DNA from 2 places in the Cytobacillus sp. BC1816 genome. Region 1 is predicted to be linked to the other one. Evidence: predicted binding sites of a transcription regulator. Region 1 holds the regulator's gene; the other holds the start of a gene.
What was found. Region 1 encodes Rex, which represses fermentation and respiration genes when NADH is low (regulators of the CRP and FNR family bind a similar motif). Its sites were predicted from a motif close to TTGTGAAATATTTCACAA; they were not measured.
Positions count from the first base shown of each region.

Region 2: the regulator Rex is predicted to act here: its motif matches at 2,684-2,701, upstream of ACR42H_RS25740 (AtpZ/AtpI family protein).

Region 1 is NZ_CP195611.1:278,959-284,722, reverse strand. Features, by position in the region: gene groL (chaperonin GroEL) at 1-1,218, opposite strand, end outside; gene groES (co-chaperone GroES) at 1,280-1,564, opposite strand; gene ACR42H_RS01585 (CPBP family intramembrane glutamic endopeptidase) at 1,882-2,607, shown strand; gene ACR42H_RS01580 (YdiK family protein) at 2,654-2,857, shown strand; gene ACR42H_RS01575 (redox-sensing transcriptional repressor Rex) at 2,878-3,522, opposite strand; gene moaC (cyclic pyranopterin monophosphate synthase MoaC) at 3,550-4,032, opposite strand; gene ACR42H_RS01565 (ABC-F family ATP-binding cassette domain-containing protein) at 4,223-5,764, shown strand, end outside.
Region 2 is NZ_CP195611.1:5,121,769-5,127,532, forward strand. Features, by position in the region: gene ACR42H_RS25715 (F0F1 ATP synthase subunit delta) at 1-223, opposite strand, end outside; gene ACR42H_RS25720 (F0F1 ATP synthase subunit B) at 220-741, opposite strand; gene atpE (F0F1 ATP synthase subunit C) at 890-1,102, opposite strand; gene atpB (F0F1 ATP synthase subunit A) at 1,178-1,891, opposite strand; gene ACR42H_RS25735 (ATP synthase subunit I) at 1,913-2,287, opposite strand; gene ACR42H_RS25740 (AtpZ/AtpI family protein) at 2,293-2,514, opposite strand; gene ACR42H_RS25745 (S8 family serine peptidase) at 2,817-5,084, opposite strand; gene ACR42H_RS25750 (serine hydrolase) at 5,163-5,764, opposite strand, start outside.

The DNA.
Region 1 (5,764 bases):
TTCTACAGCAGCACGTGTAGAGTTAAGGGCGTCTTCGATGCGAAGCTTACGCTCTTTTAGTTCAGTTTCAGTAGCAGCACCAACTTTAACAACTGCAACTCCGCCAGCAAGTTTAGCCAGGCGCTCTTGTAATTTTTCGCGGTCAAATTCAGAAGTTGTTTCTTCCATTTGCGTGCGAATTTGGTTAACACGACCGCCGATTTGCGCGCTGTCTCCAGCACCCTCAACGATTGTAGTGTTTTCTTTTGTAACAACTACTTTAGTAGCGCGTCCTAAAGAGTCGATTGTAGCAGACTTAAGGTCACGGCCAAGCTCTTCTGTAATTACCTCGCCGCCAGTTAGAATCGCGATGTCTTCTAACATAGCCTTACGACGGTCACCGAAGCCAGGAGCTTTAACAGCAACTGCATTGAAAGTTCCGCGAAGCTTGTTAACTACCAATGTAGCCAAAGCTTCACCTTCAACATCCTCAGCTACAAGCAATAGCGGCTTGCCTTGCTGTACCACCTGCTCAAGGACAGGAAGGATTTCCTGGATGCTTGTGATCTTCTTATCAGTGATTAAGATATAAGGGTTTTCAAGAACCGCTTCCATCTTATCAGAATCTGTTACCATGTATGGAGAAGCATATCCGCGGTCGAATTGCATACCTTCTACCACATCAAGCTCAGTAGTGAATCCTTTAGATTCCTCAATTGTGATAACACCATCGTTGCCAACGCGCTCCATAGCTTCAGCGATTAGCTGGCCAACTTCATTGTCAGCAGCTGAGATCGCAGCAACTTGAGCGATAGATTCCTTGTTTTCAATAGGCTTTGAAATAGTTTTTAATTCTTCAACAGCCGTAACAACCGCTTTTTCAATACCTTTGCGGATGCCCATTGGGTTAGCGCCTGCAGTAACGTTCTTAAGACCTTCACGGATCATTGCCTGAGCAAGAACAGTTGCAGTTGTTGTACCGTCACCGGCAACATCATTTGTTTTGCTTGCAACTTCAGCAACAAGCTTTGCACCCATGTTTTCGAAAGCATCTTCAAGTTCGATTTCTTTCGCAATTGTCACACCATCATTAGTGATAAGCGGAGAACCGAACTTCTTCTCAAGAACCACGTTGCGTCCTTTAGGTCCAAGAGTTACTTTTACCGCATTTGCAAGGGAATCCACACCGCGAAGCATCGCGCGGCGAGCTTCTTCACTAAATTTAATCTCTTTAGCCATTGATAAAAACCTCCTCAAAAATTTTAGCTTTATCTTTTAATAATCTTCGTCTGATCGGCGATTAGCCAATTACAGCAAGAATGTCATTTTCGCGTAAAATTAAATATTCTTTGCCTTCGTACTTTACTTCAGTACCGGCATATTTTGAGAAGATGATACGGTCGCCGTCAGCAACTTCAAGGGCAACACGCTCACCATTTTCAAGAACGCGGCCAGTTCCCACAGCTACAACTTTACCTTCTTGAGGCTTCTCTTTAGCAGTGTCCGGCAGTACGATGCCGCTTGCAGTTTTTTCTTCAGTTTCAACAAGCTCGATAATGATTCGATCACCTAGTGGCTTTAACAAGTGAAACAACCTCCTCAAATAATATGTAAATATTTTTATTTATTAGCACTCTCTCTGTATGAGTGCTAACACAATTATTATATTAATGAATCTCATTTCTATTTGCAAGGGTGAAGCTTAAATTTTTTAGAAAAAATTTCATTCGCCCATACACGCTATTTTTCGACACAGACAACCTCTTAAGTATGCTTTGGAACTCTTCTCTTTAACCATGGTATTCTCCTGCTTTGATACTGATATTTGAAACCCGCTCCTTATTAAGAGTACAATGGCTTTAGGACTTGTTTTCCAACACTCAGATTAAGGAGTATAACATTTTGAAGAAGGAATATTGGTTTATATTAATAGCTTATATTGCCATGCAGCTGTCCAGTTTGTTTGGCGTTCCGCTTGTGTTATTTATTGCAGATGCCCTCGGACAGAATCCCGAAAACATGCAGATCATGGCTGTAGCCTACTGGCTTGTCATCAGTTTTACGGTTACACTGATCATTACGCTTCTATTATTAAGAAAAGAGATGAAAAGAGGCCTGGATAGGGATGCATCTTCCGCAGCAAACTCAGCGGGCTGGGCAATTGGGGGTATATTTTTGGCCCTGATCGCTCAAGCTACTGCTGCCAGCATTGAAAATATGATTGGCATTGAAATGGGGTCTGAGAATACACAGCAGATTATCCGGATTATTGAAGCATCGCCAATCGTAATTTTAATCAGCTCGGTTATCGGGCCAATACTTGAGGAGATTGTCTTTAGAAAAATTATTTTCGGTTCACTCCATAAGCGCTTCAACTTCTTCCTATCGGCCCTGATCAGCTCAGTCATCTTTGCACTTGCCCATTTTGAGCCTGAACATGTACTGCTGTACTCGGCAATGGGGTTCACATTTGCTTTCTTATATGTCAAGACGAAGCGGATTATTGTCCCGATTTTTGCCCATGTGGCGATGAACACCTTTGTTGCGGTTATCCAGCTGAATCAGGATAATATGCAAAAATGGTTAGAAGAAATGGAAAAAATGCAGAGCTTTATCAGCTTTTTCTAGCATAGTGAAATGCTGTGCAGAGTTTTAAACTTATTGGGGGATTTTGATGAGAAGCACACCTTTGTTTTCAGGCTTTATTTACATCCTTCTCGGATGCCTTTTCACTTTTATAGCCATACAGAATATTCAGCGTGAAGAAACCTGGGGATTCTTTACTTATTTTCTGATCATAATTGCCACATTCGATTTAGGCACCGGTCTGCGGATGGTTGGCATGCATTTTAAAATGAAAAATAAAGTGAAAAAATGAGCCCGCAAAAGGCTCATTTTTTACAGTTGTTCGGGATAGTTTTTCAGAAAATAAACCAGTGACTGCAATTCTACTGCCAGATCGATATGGTGAATCCGAATCGAGGCTGGCACAGTAAGCCTCGCAGGTGTAAAATTAAGGATTCCTTTTATTTTCGCATTCACCATCCGATCGGTAATAGCCTGGGCAGGCGGTGCCGGCACTGTTAAAATCGCCACCTGAATATTATTATTTATAATAACTTCTTCAAGGTCATCCATATGATGAACCGGCACATCACCGATACTCGTGCCAACCTTACTCTCATCAACATCAAAGGCTACTTCTATTTTGGTATTATTATTTTTAAGAAAATTATAGTTAAGAAAGGCTGTTCCTAAATTCCCTACCCCGACCAAAGCTACTTTAGTCAGTTCATCCTGGTCAAGAGTCTTCCGAAAGAAGCTCAGCAGGTAATTCACATTATATCCATATCCTTTTTTCCCTAACGCACCAAAGTACGAAAAGTCGCGGCGGATTGTAGCAGAATCTACCTTTACCGCCTCACTCAATTCTGCTGAAGAGACTCTTTGTTTGCCTGATGAGTGAAGGTTTTTTAGAAAGCGGTAGTATAAAGGCAGCCGTTTAGCTGTTGCCTGCGGTATCTTAATTGGTTCATTGGCCATTCGTCCATCCCCATTTCTTATGATGAATTAATTTCTTTTAAAATCTCCGTTTTTCCCGCCTGTTTTCTCTATTAAAAAGGTTGGCCCAATCACCATTCCTTTATCGACAGCCTTGCACATGTCATATACGGTCAACGCACAGACAGAAGCGGCTGTTAACGCTTCCATTTCCACACCCGTATTTCCCTTCGTTTTTACAGAAGCAGTAATGATCAGGACATACTCTTCCTCTTCCGCCTTCCATGAAAATGAAATGTCCACGCCCTTAAGCGGCAGCGGATGGCACATCGGAATAATGTCCCATGTTTTCTTGCTCGCCATAATGCCTGCAGTCTGTGCAACAGCGAGTACATCCCCTTTTTTCATGGAGTTGGATGTTATTTTCTCATATATCTCCTGATTAAGAGTAATACTTGATTGAGCAATGGCTGTCCTTGCCGTCTCAGGTTTATCGCTGACATCCACCATTTTTGCCCTGCCCTCTTGATTAAAATGAGTAAAATCCGCCATTCAAAACACCTCTCTTCAAAATCATACACTATTTTTCTGTTACTTTGTATGTGCTTTGTATTGTTCTTCACATATTTATTTGCCTTTTGTCTTGATTTAATGCCCTTCAGAAGGGCTTATAGTCCTGTCTCCTTTATTGCCGAACATATATGAATGAGTTACACTTACTCTATACCCGAGGTGAAAGAACATGATACTATTACAAGTCAATCAGCTGGCAAAAAATTTTGGCGCTGATCCCATTTTAACCAATATAAAGCTTGAAGTACAAACCAGGGACAGGATTGCTCTAGTAGGGCGCAATGGTGCAGGAAAATCCACCCTTTTAAAAATCATTGCCGGACAAATGACATATGACTCCGGTGAGATTATAAAGCCAAAGGAAGTAACAATTGGCTATCTTGCACAAAATACCGGACTGGAATCAGAGTTATCCATTTGGGATGAAATGCTGACTGTTTTTAGTCATCTGCAGCAGCAGGAAAAACAGCTTCGCAGCCTTGAAGGACAAATGGCGGACCCTGATGTCCTAAATAATTCTGATGCCTATGAACGCATCTTAAAAGAATACGACAAGCTTCAGGTTGATTTCAAAGAAAATGGCGGCTATCAATATGAGGCAGATATCCGTTCCATTCTCCATGGACTCAACTTCAGTTCATTGGGCTATGACACTAAAATTTCATCATTGAGCGGCGGCCAGCGTACTAGAATGGCCCTTGGTAAACTTCTGCTGACAAAGCCTGATATCTTAATACTGGACGAGCCTACCAACCACCTGGATATTGAAACATTATCATGGCTTGAACAATACCTGCAGGGATACAATGGCGCCATTCTAATCGTATCCCATGACCGATATTTCCTTGATAAGGTCGTTTCTCAGGTTTACGAGATTTCCCGCAACCAAATAAGAAAGTATCCGGGAAACTACAGTTCATATCTGGATCAAAAAGCGGCTAACTTCGAAAGAGAAATGAAGCAATTCGAGAAACAGCAGGAAGAGATCGCTAAACTGCAGGATTTTATCCAGAGAAACCTTGCACGTGCTTCCACAACCAAAAGGGCACAAAGCCGCAGAAAGCAGCTGGCCAGAATGGACGTGATGGACAGGCCGCTGGGAGACGAGAAATCAGCTTCTTTTGGCTTTAACATTGAACGGCAATCGGGCAATGAGGTTTTAAATATTCATTCTCTTGCTATAGGCTATGAAGAGATAGTCAGCGAGAATATTTCACTGCGACTGGCAAGAGGCGACAGCATAGCACTTGTAGGGCCAAATGGAATTGGCAAATCCACTTTGCTCAAAACCATCATCAAAAAAATCTCTTCTTTTTCCGGGGAGATTCAGTACGGTTCCAATGTGACAATTGGCTACTATGACCAGGAACAGGCGGAACTCACCAGCAACAAAAGAGTCCTAAACGAATTATGGGATGAATACCCGCTAAAACCGGAAAAGGAAATCCGGACGATACTTGGGAACTTTCTTTTCTCTGGTGACGATGTTCTTAAAACTGTTTCAACACTGAGTGGCGGTGAAAAGGCACGTCTTGCACTTGCGAAGCTTATGATGCAGAAATCCAATTTCTTAATCCTCGACGAGCCTACAAACCATTTGGACCTGGATAGCAAAGAAATTCTTGAAAATGCATTGATCGATTATCCTGGAACGATTCTCTTTGTATCTCATGACAGATATTTTATCAACAGAATCACAACAAAGGTAGTT
Region 2 (5,764 bases), 500 kb from region 1:
TTAGTACAAACGTGTTCACAGATGCAAATGCGTCTTTTAAAATCTCTTTTTTCTTCTCAATTGAAAGCTTTGGAGATTTCAATACAGACTTTAAATCTGAGTTATTAGTTACTACTTCTTTCACTGCACGAAGCTCTTCTTCCATTTGGTCAAGAAGCTGGTGTTCATTCGCAAGCTGGAAAAGAGCCAACGCGTAGCGCTTTGCTACTGTGGAGCCCGTCATCGCTTTTCTCCTGCCTCTTGAATGTATTCATTGATCAGCTTTTCTTGATCAGCTGCGCTTAATTCCTTCTCAATAACCTTGGAAGCAATTAGGACAGACAATGAAGCGACCTGCTCGCGGATAGCGGCAACCGCCTGTTCTTTCTGCTGCCCGATTTCAAGCTTAGCAGATTCCTTAATGCGTTCAGACTCAGTGCGGGCAGCCGCAATGATCTCCTCACGCTGCACGTCGCCTTGTTTCTTCGCATTTTCGATAAGGCCCTGTGCTTCTGTACGTGCTTCTTTTAAAAGATTTCTTTGCTCTTCTAAAAGTTTTTTTGCTTCTGTACGGCTTTCTTCTGCCGCTTGGATTTCACTGGCAATGTGCTCTTCACGCTGCTGCATAATGCCCATTAAAGGACCCCACGCGAATTTTTTCAGCAATGCCAACAAGATGATGAACATGATCAGCTGGTACAAAATGTCCCCGCCGTTAAAACCGCCGCCTGCAGCGCCTAAAACTAGACTGTTTGTTAACACCCTCGATTCACTCCCTTCAAGAGTTGTTCCACTTATGAAACGGAGTCATATGCATGATTCCGATTTAGTTTTACGGTAAAAAACATAAAGGAATGGCGAAGGTTCATAGAATGATCTTCGCCATTTAGAACGATTGGTACAGTATTAATTAACCGCCGATAACCATGAACGCGATAACAACGCCAATGATCGGAACAGCCTCTACTAACGCAACCCCGATGAACATTGTAGTTTGAAGCATACCGCGAGCTTCTGGCTGGCGAGCCATACCTTCAACTGTTTTTGATACGATAAGACCGTTACCGATACCGGCACCTAGTGCTGCTAAACCGATTGCAATTGCTGCTGCTAAAAGACCCATTATTGAGTTCCTCCTTAAATTGTATGAAAATTTATTTGTTTAAAATGTTTTGTCCATGAAATGAACAGGTATATATTAATGGTCATGGCTCACTTTGTGTGCCATATAAACCATTGTTAACATACAGAAAATGAATGCCTGGATAGATCCGACAAAGATTGAGAATCCTTGCCATACAAGTGTCGGCAGGATTGCCGCAAGCATTCCGCCTACACCGGCGTGAGCCAGTCCTCCGACAAGCAATGTCAGCAGGATTTCACCTGCATAGATATTACCGTAAAGACGAAGTCCCAACGTCAGAGTGTTTGCAAACTCTTCAATGATTTTCAATGGGAACAAGAAAGGCATTGGCCTGATAAAATCACGGCCGTATTCTCCTACTCCTTTAAGCTTTACGCCATAGTAATGCGAAAGCCCAACAACCATTGCCGCTAATGTTAATGTGATAACAGGATCGGCTGTCGGCGATTTCCACCATAAAGTGTGATCATAAGTGATTGCGAACGGAAGTCCGAGCATGTTTGAAACAAAGATATACATGATCAGGGTTAATCCAAGAATATGGAATCTTCCGCCTGTCTTCCAGTCCATCGTGCTGTTAATGATATTCTTAACAAAATCCATAATCCATTCGAAGAAATTTTGCATCCCCGTTGGTTTCATGGCCAATCGACGGGTTGAAAGCAAAGCAATAATGAAAACAACAGCACTTGCCACTGTAATCATCAGTACATTTGATAAGTTAAAATTCAATCCTAAAAAGTCCACTATAGGAGCTTCATGATGCAATAGTGTTCACCTCTCTTCCCGCTATTTACGTAATTGAAAAGATTGAAGAAAATAATCTATCATAATGACAATATAGGATGTCATTAATCCAAATACCACACTGATCAGATGCAGCTTATCGGGATATTCCAGAGCGATCATCACAGCAAAAACTGCTGTAGCCATTCTGGATACCGTTCCAAGTGAACGCACCTTCTCGCCTCTCTCGACTGCCTCTCCAAACTGCAGCGCCTTTCGTGAAATCAGCCACAAATTGAACAGGCTTAAGCTTGTACCAAAGATCAAGCCCAGAAAAATAGATTGATAAGGTGTAAACCCCCAGCCGAGAACGTATGCAGACAACAAAAGGAATATGTATTTTCGCTGTCTTTGAAAAGTTACTTTGATTTCCGGCATGATGTTTATTCTCCTGTGAAGAAATGTTGGATTAAGCGAAGCATGGCGTAAATCCCGGCGCCCAGTCCAATGAACAAGCCGACCAATAGGAATAACGGCTCTGTTCCTGCCTTGCTGTCAAGCCACCTTCCGGCGAAAATGCCAATGAGCGTGGAACCTACTAACTGAGAAAGAATGGCGGACATTAAGGCCATCGCCTTAAATGGGTTGCGGTCTTTTTGACGCATAAAAACGCATCCTCCCTCAAGAGAATGGTAAGTGGGTTTTGAGGCCATAATTAATCACATTAACATCATGCAGAAGTGGGAAATATGTCTGCACAAATATTTTGAAAACCCTATCATCTTTTACCCTTTGTAAGCATACAATAGGGCTTTGTCAATGTCAATGCGTTTGGAGTGAAAAAGTTCACAAACAAAAAGGTAAAAATATGGTATGTTCACATATTTATCACATTTAATTTTCGGATATCTATTGAAAAAGGAGCGAATTTCTGCATCGCTCCTGAAAACGCTTTATTTTGGCATGATCATTTACTTTGAGTGGTCCGCTTGTTTGCTGAAGGATCCGGGTCCCCAAGCTGCCCATCCGGCCTCACAAAGAGATAGGTTTCAATCCAATCTTCCTTGCCTGCTTTTTTGGCAAATACCTTTGCAAGGTACAGCCCAGGCCCAGGAAGCTTATCTGCAGGAATTTCCTGCAGCAGCTGTCCCTTGCCTGCATTTCTTTTCCAATCCAGAAACCCCATGAAGCGGAGGCTTTCCGAATCAAACATGGCAATTCCGAACTCTTCTGCACCGCCAGGGAGATACACTTCATAGCGGTAAGTGCCCGGCTTATCTCCCTTGCCCAGTCCGAACCCCATCACCCTTGGATAATCCGGCTCTTCAAGCACATAAAGATAGGGAATTCTAATGCTTTCGGCACCAGCCTTCATCAGCAGGTACCCATCATGGATTTTTTTCTTTAAAAGAGTAGGATCTGCCGACATTTTGATTTCCACCTTTTTCTTATCACCGGGGTTTAGTTGAAACGCCATAGGTATTTCCCAATTGATGCCCTGTTCCTTATATGGTGCAGAAAAGGAATAGGTCTGCGTTTTCTCACTTATATTTTCAATTGTAATAAAACTGCTGTGTTCATGCAGCCTGTCCGCGATCTGAAATTTCCCAAACTGCAGAGATGCCGGGAGGACAAGTGTTTCTGCTCTCAGCGCTTTATCAAGCTGAATTCTGCCTGCTCCCTGCTCATAAGTTCTATATGTTTCTCCATCTGTATTCCTTAGAAGCTTAGCGGTATTCATAAGTGCAGCCTTAATCTGTTCAGGCCCCCATTCGGGATGAGCCTGTTTCAAGATGGCACAGGCCCCTGCGACATGCGGAGCGGCCATGCTTGTCCCCTGCAGCGGGAGGTAACCGCCAGGAATGGTACTATTTATGGCGACTCCGGGTGCCACAATATCCGGTTTGATTTCCCATGTAGATGTAACCGGACCGCGGGAACTGAAGTCAGCCAGGATGTCCCTTTCTTCTATTATATTTGTCCGGGCAAGGTGTCTTCCTTCATTAATATCTCTCTTGAGCTCCTCTCCTTCTTCCTTTGATAACGCCGCTGCCGGAATTGGAACACCACTGTCCAGATTGCCAAAAAACCTGCCTTGCGTATTATTAAAAATAATGATTCCCTCTGCTCCTGCTTCCATTGCATGGACTGCCTTATCAGTAAACGTTAGCTCACCTCTTTCCACTAATACCATTTTCCCTTCGGCATTCTTCAATTCTTCAGGATGACCTAGTCCTCCATCGATCAGTTCATAGGATCGGTCAAACTCCCAATCCTTTGAACCCTGCAGCAAATCAAGACGAATTTCCCGCCCGCCTATGTTCAAAAAAGGCACCTTCATCGTTGGTGTAGAGGCTCCTACAGAAATAGCCTTCGACGCTGTGCCCGGTGATCCGACTGTCCAAATATTCGGCCCGGAATTGCCCGATGAAGTGACAGCCGTTATTCCCTTTTCAACTGCTTTATTCAGGGCCATGCTTATTGGGAGGTCAGGTCCGTTTACGTTATTTCCCAAGGAAAGGTTTAACACATCAACTTTATCCTTTATCGCCTGTTCGATGGCCGCTATCACCTGTTCTGTTGTTCCGCTTCCTCCTGGTCCAAGAGCCCTGTAGGCGATAATGGTTGCTTCTGGTGCGACCCCTTGAATCCTGCCATTTGCCGCGATGATTCCGGCGACGTGAGTGCCGTGCAGCGTGCCTTGTCCCCTGGCAGCCTTTGTTTCCATTGGATCCTTATCATTATCCACCAGATCATGTCCGCCGCCATAGCTCCTTCGCAAGTCGGGATGATTATAATCAATGCCGGTATCGATTACGCCTACTTTCACACCCTTGCCTGTGAGGCGCTGATTATCTCTGTCATAATAGCCTCTGGCCTTAATGCCGCCAATCAGCTTGATATTGTCATCGGAATGTACATGATAGGTATTAACCGGTGAAACAGAAGATACTGACTCTATCTTTTGCAGGCTTTGCAATGCAGATTGCTTTCCTATAACTGAAAAGCCATTAAACGCCTGATTGAATGTATGCCTAATTTGCAGATCAGGATTTTGATCTATCATTTTCTTAATCCTCTGTTCATTCCTCGCATCTTTCAGTACTACGATAGCCACTTTTTCTATACCAGGTGTCTCTTCCGGAATAGGAGGGTGTGAAAGTGTCCGGGCCGAAACAGGACTTTGACTCCAAAACAAGGATATGACTGTTATGACCAGCAAGAATTTTTTCATATGAAAACCCACCCTCTTTTTGTTTTAGGGTGGGCTGAATAGGTACCTTGTATGCGTAAATCGATATAAAATAAACGGCTAGTTCAAGGATTCATAAACAATATTAGCTACTTCTTTAGAAAGAGCGCCAGTGCTGCGGTATGATCCGCTTGGTAAAGGGCCATTGTTTTGTTTGTTCGTCAGCAGGATAACCTGAAGGTTTTCCTTTGGATCTATAATAACCTGGGTTCCAGTAAAACCTGTATGGCCAAAGGCTATGTCAGAATAGTGATCTCCCATATACCAGCTTTTATCCAGCTCCCAGCCATATCCCTGGCCAAAGCGCTGAGGAGAGGTAAAGATATCAATCACTTCTTTATCATACATTTTGGTTTTTCCATATGTTCCGCCATTTAACATGGTCTGGCCCAATACGGCAAGGTCCCTTGCTGTCGAAAATAAACCGGCATGGCCTGCAATACCTTTATTGCCATAAAAGCTATTTCCATCATTAACTTCTCCAATTAAGGTGTAATTTCTCCAGTATTTAAACATATCTGGGCTTTCTTCTACATAGTACCCGAAATTAGGGTCATCAATCATTTTATACTCATAAGGATTTCCCCAGGAAGTAGCCGCAATTTTTTTCTTGAGGTGTTCAGGTGGAGTAAACATCGTATCATGCATGTTTAAGGGTTTAT